One region of the Hydrogenophaga electricum genome, then DNA from elsewhere that is predicted to be linked to it. Evidence: riboswitches for the same ligand, from Rfam matches in the RefSeq annotation. Region 1 holds a riboswitch; the other holds the start of a gene.
The links. A riboswitch is a leader RNA that binds a small molecule or an ion and turns the genes downstream of it on or off. The one in region 1 is predicted to bind thiamine pyrophosphate.
Positions count from the first base shown of each region.

Region 2: another riboswitch for thiamine pyrophosphate. It lies ahead of QQK43_RS22680 (thiamine ABC transporter substrate-binding protein); the one in region 1 lies ahead of thiC (phosphomethylpyrimidine synthase ThiC).

Region 1 covers NZ_BSPB01000043.1:25,320-30,946, forward strand. The annotation lists gene QQK43_RS18085 (SDR family oxidoreductase) at 275-1,057, opposite strand; gene QQK43_RS18090 (nuclear transport factor 2 family protein) at 1,054-1,383, opposite strand; gene QQK43_RS18095 (LysR family transcriptional regulator) at 1,483-2,397, shown strand; gene rbp (RNA-binding regulator) at 2,467-2,763, opposite strand; gene QQK43_RS18105 (hypothetical protein) at 2,827-3,060, opposite strand; TPP riboswitch at 3,365-3,473, shown strand; gene thiC (phosphomethylpyrimidine synthase ThiC) at 3,571-5,463, shown strand; partial or broken gene QQK43_RS18115 (FAD-dependent oxidoreductase) at 5,467-5,627, shown strand, end outside.
Region 2 covers NZ_BSPB01000104.1:25-4,844, reverse strand. The annotation lists partial or broken gene QQK43_RS22695 (HlyD family secretion protein) at 1-442, shown strand, start outside; gene QQK43_RS22690 (DHA2 family efflux MFS transporter permease subunit) at 454-2,073, shown strand; gene QQK43_RS22685 (hypothetical protein) at 2,092-2,478, opposite strand; TPP riboswitch at 2,617-2,721, shown strand; gene QQK43_RS22680 (thiamine ABC transporter substrate-binding protein) at 2,786-3,826, shown strand; partial or broken gene QQK43_RS22675 (ABC transporter permease) at 3,975-4,820, shown strand, end outside.

The DNA of each region.
Region 1 (5,627 bases):
CAAGTCAGGGACGTAAGGACGCAAACTCTCTGGACGATCCTCTCGGTATGAGGGGAGGGTTCAAAATGGCCCGTTGCCAGACGGCTTGCGATTATTGCATCTAGCCCAAGCACGCCAGCCTATGAGCAAACAGGCACACCAACCTGGGCGAGCCCACAACACCTACGTCCGCTTCCGAGTTGAGGCCGGACCTCAATCGAGCTGGGCCGAGCTTCGGCATTCAGCCTGCAACGACCTTGCGCCACTAGAAAGCCCTTGCGTCGCTTGCGACGCTCTACACCGTCGGCACCGTACCGCCGTCGATCAGGTGCTCTGAGCCCGAGATGGCGCCCGCGCGCGGCGACACCAGGAAGGTGATCAGATCGGCCACCTCTTCCGGCCTGGCCGGGCGTCCGAGCGGGATGCCCCCCAGCGACTGCATGATGATCCGCTGGCCGCCCTCGTAGTCCGTTCCGGCCTGGCGGGCCAGCCGCTGGGCCAGCGCCACCGAGGCTTCCGTCTCGATCCAGCCGGGCGCCACGCTCAGCACGCGAACACCCTGGGGTGTCACCTCTTTCGACAGCGCCTTGCTGTAGGTGGACAGGGCCGCCTTGGCCGCGGCGTAGGCGGTCGTCGATTCGGGCAGCGGCAGCAGGCGCTGGATCGAGCTGACGTGAACAATGACGCCGGCACCCTGGGCCAGCATGGCGGGCAGCAGCGCGCGGTCGAGTCGCACGGCAGGCATCAGGTTCTGGTTCAGCTCGTTGAACCAGTGCGCATCGTCCAGGGCCGCGAAGCCGCCGCCCGGCGCGCTGGAGCCACCCAGCACATTGACCAGGATGTCCGCGCCGCCCCATTGGCTGAGCACCGACTGCGCCACGTCCGCCACGCCTTGCGCGGTGGTGAGATCGGCCGCGATGTAGGTCACGCCGTCGATGGCGTCCGCGGGCAGCGAACGCGCCGTGGTCGTCACCTGCACGCCCGCCGCATGCAGTGCGCGCGCCACGGCGGCGCCCACACCCTTGGTGCCGCCAGAGACCAGGGCGCGCTTTCCTTGAAGTTGAAGATCAAAGCTCATGCCGTGATCTCCAGCGAGGCGATCAGGCCGCGCTCCAGGCGAAAGCGGTACCGCAGGTTCACCGGGCTGCCGGGGAAGTTGCCGCTCACCCGGCTGCGGACGATGTGGTGCCCGCTGTCCTGCTCAAGCGCGAACGGCTCGGTCGTGTAGGTGAACCGGGCCGATGCGGCCGCCTTCCACGCCCGGATGGCGGCCAGGCCAGCGTGGGTCTGCCCTTCGTCTTTCACGGTGGCTTGCGCTGTGAAGCAGTGGGCCAGCGCGTCGGGGTTCTGCCGGTCGGCCGAAAAGTAGGCGGCAATGGGTTCGGGAAGATGCAGGTCGGTCATGGTGAAGGCTCCTGTGGGCTGAAGGCCTCAGGATGCGACCGCTGGAGAAATTAGTGAATCTTTTAGAATCTGAAGTCGTTATTTAGCAATGAATACACAATGCGCGGCTCCGACTACGCTGAACTGAAAGCCTTTGCCGCCGTGGTCGAGCGCAGCAGCTTTGCGCGGGCCGCCGAGCACCTGGGTGTGTCGCCGTCCGCGCTGAGCCAGACCATCCGCCAGCTCGAAGCGCGGCTGGGTGCGCGGCTGCTGAACCGCACCACCCGCAGCGTGGCACCGACCGCCGCCGGCGAACAGCTGCACGCCCGCATCGCACCGCTGTTCAGGGCGATGGCCGACGCCATGGCCGAGGTCAGCGCGGCGGCGGGGCAGATGAGCGGAACGCTGCGCATCAACACCCTCGGCATGGCGGCCCGGCAGATCATTGCGCCGCGGCTGGGCCGCTTCCATCGTGCGTTCCCGGACGTGACGCTGGACATCGTGGTCGACGACGGGCTGAGCGACATCGTCGCGGGCCGCTTCGATGCGGGCATCCGGGTGGGTGGGCGGCTGGAGAAAGACATGATCGCCGTGCGCCTCACGCCGGACGTGAAGATGGTGGCGGTGGCGTCGCCGGACTATCTGGCGCGGCGCGGTCCGCCCCAATCACCCGCCGACCTGCATCACCACGCCTGCATCAACTGGCGGCTGCAGACCGACGGCCGGGCCTATCAATGGGCGTTCGAGAAAAGGGGGCGGCGGATCGAGGTGGCGGTGTCCGGGCCACTGGTCACCAACCACTCGGACATCGGCGTCGCCGCGGCCTTGCAAGGCTTGGGCATTGCCTATGCGTTTGACCGCGAGCGCGTCGATGAATACCTCGCCCAGGGGCAGCTCGTGCAGGTGCTCGCCGACTGGTCGATCACACGGCCAGGGTTGTTTGTCTACTACCCGAACCGGCACCACCAGCCGGCGATCCTGGGTGCTTTCATCGATTGCCTGCTGGACCGGGACCTGGCCAGGTCCGGTCCATGACCCCTTTGCACACCAGCCCCGGCTCGGCACTCAGGGTCGCGGCGCAGCGTACTGCGCGCGCTCGTCGGCTCAGTAAGCGCGGCGCTCGCCGCCAAAGCGGCTGCCACCGGAGCGCGCTTCCGGCGGGCGGGCAACGTTCACGGTAACGGCGCGGCCTTGCACCTGCATGCCGTTCAGGCCGTCGATGGCGGCCTGCGCTTCGGCGTCGCTGCCCATTTCGACGAAGCCGAAGCCCTTGGAGCGGCCGGTGTCGCGGTCCATGACGAGCTTGGCGGAACGCACGCTGCCGTATTCGGAGAAGTTGTGGGTCAGCGCGGTTTCGTCAACGGTGTAGGGCAGGTTGCCAACGTAGAGACGGTTGTTCATGGTGTGAATCTTTCGAAGTGAATGGCCGGATCGGGCCAGGGTTTGGAAAAAGAAAAAAACGAATCAGGCCACGCCGTGCTGCAGCGCAAGGGCACGGCCCTCGCGGGCGGCGTAGCGCAAGGCAGCGTGGTGAGAGGCAAAACGCGGCACGAGGCGAAAGACGCGGTCGTGCGTGGCCATGCCGCGCCCGCTGCGCAGCGAGATGCTGGCGCTGTAATCACCGGCGTCGGTGAGGCGGCTCAGGGGTGAGACAAGGTACTTGCCCACGGGGAAAGGGGTTTCAGGTTTGAAGCTCATGAAAATCTGCGCAACCTTCCTGGCGGGCGCGCAACAAAAAATGGCACCAGGAACGCCACGACGGCGACGGGTGCGCCTGTGGTCACCACAGGCCAGGAAGGGGCCCGAACAAAAGGGGGCCGAGAGTGAAGCTTGCCGAGAGGGGAGTTTGATCACCAGCGGGGGCCGTGAGAGAAGGCCTGCTGGTTGGCTGGGCGGTGTTGAGGCAAACCGCGAACCGTGTCGAACAACGGAGGCTGCGATGGCGAGCAAGTCGCAGCGAACCCACGCAGTGTAACCGGCTTTGGGATGACGCGCTACACTCTGCCCTGCTCCGGGGTGCACGTATGGCGTGCTGAGATGGCGGACTTGACCGCCGGAACCGCGAACTTGATCTGGTTAGTACCAGCGTAAGAAGAGCTGCAGCGCCGAGGCGCGCACGTCCGTCCACCCTTTCGGGGCGGTCCTGCGCATCTGCATTCCACGGCGTCGATGGCGGGGCATTCATCCACCTCAATTGGAGACTGCCCCATGAACGCCCCCGACAAGCTGCAGCAACTGCTCTCGCTCACCCGCGAACCCTTTCCCCAGTCCCAGAAAATCTACGTGCCTGGCGCGTTGCCCGGCGTGCAGGTGCCCATGCGCGCCATTGCGCTGACCAACGGCGAGACCGTCACGGTCTACGACACGTCCGGCCCCTACACCGATCCGGCCGCCGACATCAACATCCGCCAGGGCCTCAAGCCGGTGCGCAGCGAATGGGTGGCCGCGCGCGGCGACACCGAAAGCTACGAAGGCCGCCACCGCGTGGCGCTGGACGACGGTGGCAAACACGGCGAGGTGGCGGACGCCCGCATCGAAGCCCTGCGCGCCGAGGCCGCGAGCCTGCAGCGCCGGCCGCTGCGCGCGAAGCCGGGACAGAACGTCACGCAGATGCACTACGCCCGCCAAGGCATCGTCACGCCCGAGATGGAATACATCGCCATCCGCGAGAACGGCAAGCGCGAATGGATGCGCGAATACCTGGGCGATGCGGAGCGCGAGACGCGGCTCAAAGGCAACCCCATGGGCGCGCGCATCCCGGACGTGATCACGCCCGAGTTCGTGCGCGACGAGGTGGCACGCGGCCGCGCCGTGATCCCGGCCAACATCAACCACCCCGAGGTGGAGCCGATGATCATCGGCCGCAATTTCCTGGTGAAGATCAACGCCAACATCGGCAACTCGGCCGTCACCTCCAGCATCGAGGAGGAGGTGGAAAAACTGGTGTGGTCGATCCGCTGGGGCGGCGACACGGTGATGGACCTGTCCACCGGCAAGAACATCCACACCACGCGCGACTGGATCGTGCGCAACTCGCCCGTGCCCATCGGCACGGTGCCGATCTACCAGGCGCTCGAAAAGGTGGGCGGCGTGGCCGAGGACCTCACCTGGGCCATCTTCCGCGACACGCTGATCGAGCAGGCCGAACAAGGCGTGGACTACTTCACCATCCACGCCGGCGTGCGCCTGCCCTTCATCCACCTCACGACCAAGCGCCGCACCGGCATCGTCTCGCGCGGCGGCTCCATCCTGGCCAAGTGGTGCATCACGCACCACAAGGAAAACTTCCTCTACACGCACTTCGAAGAGATCTGCGAGATCATGAAGGCCTACGACGTGACCTTCTCGCTCGGCGACGGTCTGCGCCCCGGCAGCGGCGCCGATGCGAACGACGAAGCGCAGTTCGCCGAGCTGCGCACGCTGGGCGAACTGACGCAGATCGCCTGGAAGCACGACGTGCAGACCATGATCGAAGGCCCCGGCCATGTGCCCATGCACATGATCCAGGCCAACATGGACGAGCAGATCAAGCACTGCCACGAAGCCCCGTTCTACACGCTCGGCCCGCTGACCATCGACATCGCACCGGGCTACGACCACATCGCCTCGGCCATCGGCGCGGCCATGATCGGCTGGATGGGCACGGCCATGCTCTGCTACGTGACGCCCAAGGAACACCTGGGTTTGCCGGATCGCGACGACGTCAAGCAAGGGATCATCGCCTACAAGATCGCAGCCCACGCCGCCGACGTGGCCAAGGGCCACCCGGGCCAGCGCGCGCGCGACGACGCGATGAGCAAGGCACGCTTCGAGTTCCGCTGGCGCGACCAGTTCGCCCTCGGGCTCGATCCGCAAACCGCCGAGGCCTACCACGACGAAACCCTGCCCAAGGACTCCAGCAAGGAGGCGCATTTCTGCTCCATGTGCGGGCCCAAGTTCTGCTCCATGAAGATCACGCAGGACGTGCGCGACTACGCCGCCGCCAAGGGTTTGAGCGAAGAGCAGGCGCTGGCCGATGGGATGGCGCAGAAGAGTGCGGAGTTCAAGTCGGTCGGGGGCGCGTTCTACGTGCCCGTCGACACCTTGGTCAAGAAGGCCTGAGCCATGCCCCCGCGAATGAAAATCGGCATTGCCGGGGCGGGCGTGCTCGGGCGCCTGCTGGCCTGGCAGCTCGGCCGGGCCGGGCACGCAGTCACCGTGTTCGATCCGGCCACCGGCCCGCAGGCCCCGACCACCGGGCAGATCGGCGCTGCCATGGCGCCGCA
Region 2 (4,820 bases), on a different contig from region 1:
GGTCGTGTACCACGGCACCATCGAAGGCATGGGCGCGGGCACCGGCGCGGCTTTCGCGCTGCTGCCGGCGCAGAACGCCACTGGCAACTGGATCAAGGTGGTGCAGCGCGTGCCGGTGCGCATCCAGCTCGACCCGAAGGAACTGGCCGAACACCCGCTGCGCGTGGGGCTGTCGATGGAAGCCAAGGTGGACATCTCCCGCACCGACGGCGCGGTGCTGTCCACCGCTTCGGCCGCGTCGTCGAGCAAGGCTACCGAGGTGTTCGCGCAGGACGCCGCGGCCGCCGATGAGCGCGTGCGCCAGATCATTGCCCGCAACCTGGGCACTGGTGGCGCTGCGCGGGCCGTGGCCCAGGCACCCAAGGCCCTGAAGGCGGCGGCCGCCTCCGCGCCCGGGGCCGCCACGGTCGCTGCCGCCGCCAGCACCGCCGCCACCCACTGAGTGTCCGCACCATGAGCACCGAAGCCATCCGGCCGGCGGCCGGGGCGGATACGCCCGCGCCCGTCGCGCCACCGCCACCCCCCGCTGCGGCGGGACCGGCCTTCGCGCCGCTGCAAGGAGCCCAGCTCGCGCTGGGCACGCTGGCGCTGTCGCTGGCCACGTTCATGAACGTGCTCGACACGTCCATCGCCAACGTGTCGATTCCTGCCATCGCCGGCGACATGGGCGTGAGCCCGGCGCAGGGCACCTGGGTCATCACCTCGTTCGCGGTGGCCAACGCCATCTCGGTGCCGCTGACCGGCTGGCTGACCCAGCGTTTCGGCCAGGTGCGCCTGTTCACCATGAGCGTGCTGCTGTTCGTGCTGGCCTCGTGGTTGTGCGGGCTGGCACCCAACATTGGCATGCTGATCGCCTTCCGCGTGCTGCAGGGGCTGGTGGCGGGCCCGATGATTCCGCTGTCGCAGACCCTGCTGCTGGGCAGCTACCCGCGCGCCAAGGCGGGCGTGGCGATGGCCATGTGGTCGATGACGGTGCTGATCGCGCCGGTGGCCGGCCCGTTGCTGGGCGGGTGGATCACCGACAACATCGCCTGGCCCTGGATCTTCTACATCAACATCCCGGTGGGCATCTTCGCGGCCGCGCTGACCTGGTCGATCTACCGCACGCGCGACCCCGGCCCGCGCCGGGTGCCGCTGGACCGCGTGGGTCTGGTGCTGCTGGTGCTGTTCGTGGCCGCCATGCAGATCATGATCGACAAGGGCAAGGAGCTGGACTGGTTCGAGTCCGGCGAGATCATCATGCTGACCGTGGTCTCGGTGATCGCCTTCCTGTTCTTCCTGGCCTGGGAACTGACAGAGAAGCACCCCATCGTCGACCTGCGCCTGTTCGCACGCCGCAATTTCGTCGCCGGCACGCTGTCGCTGTCCATCGCCTACGGGCTGTTCTTCGGCAACGTGGTGCTGCTGCCCCTGTGGCTGCAGCAGTTCATGGGCTACACGGCCACCTGGGCCGGGCTGGCCACCGCGCCGGTGGGGCTGCTGGCGCTGGTGCTGTCGCCCTGGGTTGGCAAGAACGTGGGCCGGCTGGACCCGCGCAAGCTCGCCACCATCGCCTTCCTGGGCTTCGGTGGGGTGTTGTGGATGCGCTCGCACTTCAACACCGACGCCGACTTCACCACCATCCTGATCCCGACCTTGCTGCAGGGCGCGGCGATGGCGTTCTTCTTCATCCCGCTGCAGGCCATCGTGTTCTCGGGCCTGCCGCCGGAGAAGTTGCCTTCGGCATCGGGCCTGTCGAACTTCGTGCGCATCACCGCCGGCGCCGTGGGCACCTCGCTGTTCACCACGCTGTGGGAAAGCCGCGCCTCGCTGCACCACGCGCAACTGGCCGAAGCCGTGCACGCGGGCAACGCCACCGCCATGGCCAGCCTGCAGCAGTTCATGGCGGCCGGCATGAGCCGCGAGCAGGCGCTGGCCACCATCGACCGGCTGGTGAACCAGCAGGCGTTCACGCTCGCGGTGAACGACCTGTTCCACCTCTCGGCCGTGCTGTTCCTGGTGCTGGTGGCCGTGATCTGGTTCGCCAAGCCGGTGCACGGCGCGGGCAGTGGCGACGCCGGCGGCGCGCACTGAGCCGCCGCCGGGCGCCGCTCAGCGCTCGCGCAGGCTGACCACGTCGTTGGTGGTCAGGCGCATCAGGTACAGCTGCGGGCCGGCGGCGCGCATCTCGCTGCAGCCGCTGCTGCCGCGCAAGCGGTTCCATTCGACGCACAGGGCCGAGCCCTCGGTGCGCCAGCGGCCCGAATCGCTCACCTGCGGGGTGTCGACGTAGACGTAGTCGGTCTTGAACTGCAGGCGTACCTCGCTGCCGTTGAGGTTCTGGTAGGCGAAGGACTTGCCCACCAGGCGCTCTCGAAGGGCTTCGGGTGCGAGCGCCTGGGCCTCGGGCGGAAAGGCCGGGGGCGCGGCGGTTTGCGGCCAGGCCAGTGCGGGCAGGCACAACCAGGGCAGCAGGGGCAGATGTGGTCGCAGGCGCATGAGGGTCTCCTGGGCAGAAGGTGGCGGGGGCCGGCCACGCCGGTTCTGGGGCCGGGTGGACGCATGCTAGAGGGCGTTTGGCGGTTCGGACAAGCACCGCCCGGCGGCTGGCGCGCCGCCCTGCGCGGCCTACAATCCACGCTTCACCGGGGGTGCGGCGCGCCGATAGGCGTCGCGGCTGAGAAATACCCCTCTCACCTGATCTGGGTTGTGCCAGCGTAGGGAGCGTGAACGACCGGCCGCCGTGGTGGCGAGCCGCCGTCCAGCGCCACCCGAGCGGCGTTTTTCGTAGGACAAGGCGTCTCCCATGCAACGGCGGTTTCTGTTTTCGGCTCTCACCTCTCTTTCCCTGGCGGCGCTGGCACCGTCCACATGGGCTGCCGAGCCCTTGCCGTTGCGCGTGCTGGTGCACAGCTCGTTCGACCTGCCCAAGGAACTGCTGACGCAGTTCGAGAAAGCGGCTGGCGTGCGGCTGCAACTGGTCAAGTCGGGGGATGCCGGCGAGATGACCAACAAGCTCATCCTCACCAAGGCACGCCCGATCGCCGACGTGGTGTTCGGCATCGACAACAGCCTGCTGCCGCGGGCGCTGGCTGCGGGCGTGATCGAGCCCTACACCGGCCCGGCGGCGCAACGCGCGGCGGCGGTCACCCTGGGCCAAGGCGTGGTGCCGGTCGACTACGGCTACGTGAGCCTCAATGTCGACAAGGCCTGGTTCGCGCAGAAGGGCCTGGCGCTGCCGACCAGCCTGGACGACCTGGCCCAGCCGGCCTACGCGAAGCTGCTGGTGGTCCAGCACCCGGGTACATCGAGCCCGGGGCAGGCCTTCCTGCACGCCACCATCGCCGGCCTGGGCGAAGAAGCCGCCTTTGCCTGGTGGGCCCGGATGCGCAGCAACGGCGTGAAGGTGGTCAAGGGCTGGACCGAGGCCTACTACACCGAATTCACGCGCAACGGCGGCAGCCGCCCGATCGTGGTGAGCTACGCCAGCAGCCCGGCCGCCGAGGTGTTCTACGCCAAGGACAAGCTGTCCGAATCGCCCACGGCCAACCTGGCGTTCAAGGGCGCCGTGTTCCGCCAGGTGGAGGGCGTGGCGCTGGTGCGCGGGGGCCAGCCGGCCGCGCGCGAGGCGGCGGGCCGCTTCATCGAGTTCCTGCGTTCGGCCCCCGTGCAGCAGGCCCTGCAGACCACGATGTGGATGTACCCGGCCGAGGCCGGTGCGGCACGCGCCGAAGTCATGCGCCTGCACGCGCCCGAGCCCGCCACCTTCGACAATCCGCCGCCTGCGCTCGCCGACGAAAAGGGCCGCGCCTGGCTGCAGCGCTGGACCCAGGTGGTGTTGAAGTGACACCCCCCTGCGCCGCTGCCGCGGCTTCCCCCCTCCGTAGCGCGCTGGTGGCGCTTCGAGGGGTGGCGGCACCCTGTGGCCCGGCGAAGCCGGTTCCACGGTGCCCTGCGGCGGGGGCGGGCCTTCGTTCGCGAAGCGTCCTTCTCGCATGAAGCGCGCGCGCTGGCTGTTGCTGGCGCCGCCCCTGGTATTTCTGGGGCTGGTGCAGGTGGCGCCGTTGATGCGTCTGCTGGCCGAGGCTTTTGCCGGGCGGGACGCCTTCGGCGGTGAGCCGTTGCGCTGGTGGGCCCTGTGGCAGGACGCGCACCTGCGCTGGCGCCTGCTGTGGTCGTTCCTGCAGGCTTCGGTCACGGGGCTGGCCGCGTTCGCCATCGGGCTGCCCATGGCCTGGGTGCTGGCGCGCTGGACGTTCCCGGGCCGGGGTGCCTTGCTGCGCCTGCTCATGCTGCCCTTCGTGGTGCCCACGCTGGTGGCGGCCATGGGCGTGCTGGCGCTGTGGGGTCCGCGCGGTGTGCTTGGCGCACCGCTGGCCGCCTGGGGCATCGAACTGGAAGACACGCCCTGGCTGCTGCTGTACGGCAACCTGTTCTTCAACCTTTGCGTGGTCGTGCGCGCCGGTGTCGAAGCGCTGGAACGGATCGACGCCACGCGATTGGCGGCCGCGCGCAGCCTGGGGGCGACACCCTGGCGGGCATTCTGGCGCGTCGAGTGGCCGGCCATCGCGCCCTGGATGGCGGCGGCGGTGTGCCTGGTGTTCCTGTACTGTTTTTCGGGCTTCGGGCTGGCGCTCGTGCTGGGGGGGCCGCGCTACAGCACGGTGGAGGTGGAGATCTACACCCTGGTGGCGCACGAACTGGCGCTGGGCCCAGCCAGCGTGCTGGCGCTCTGGATGATCGGTCTGACCGGCGCGGTCGCGCTGGGGTATGCCGCCATCGAGCAGCGGCTGGCAGCGCCGGCGCGCGTGGTTCCGGTGCCCCGGCGCCGGCCGGCCGGC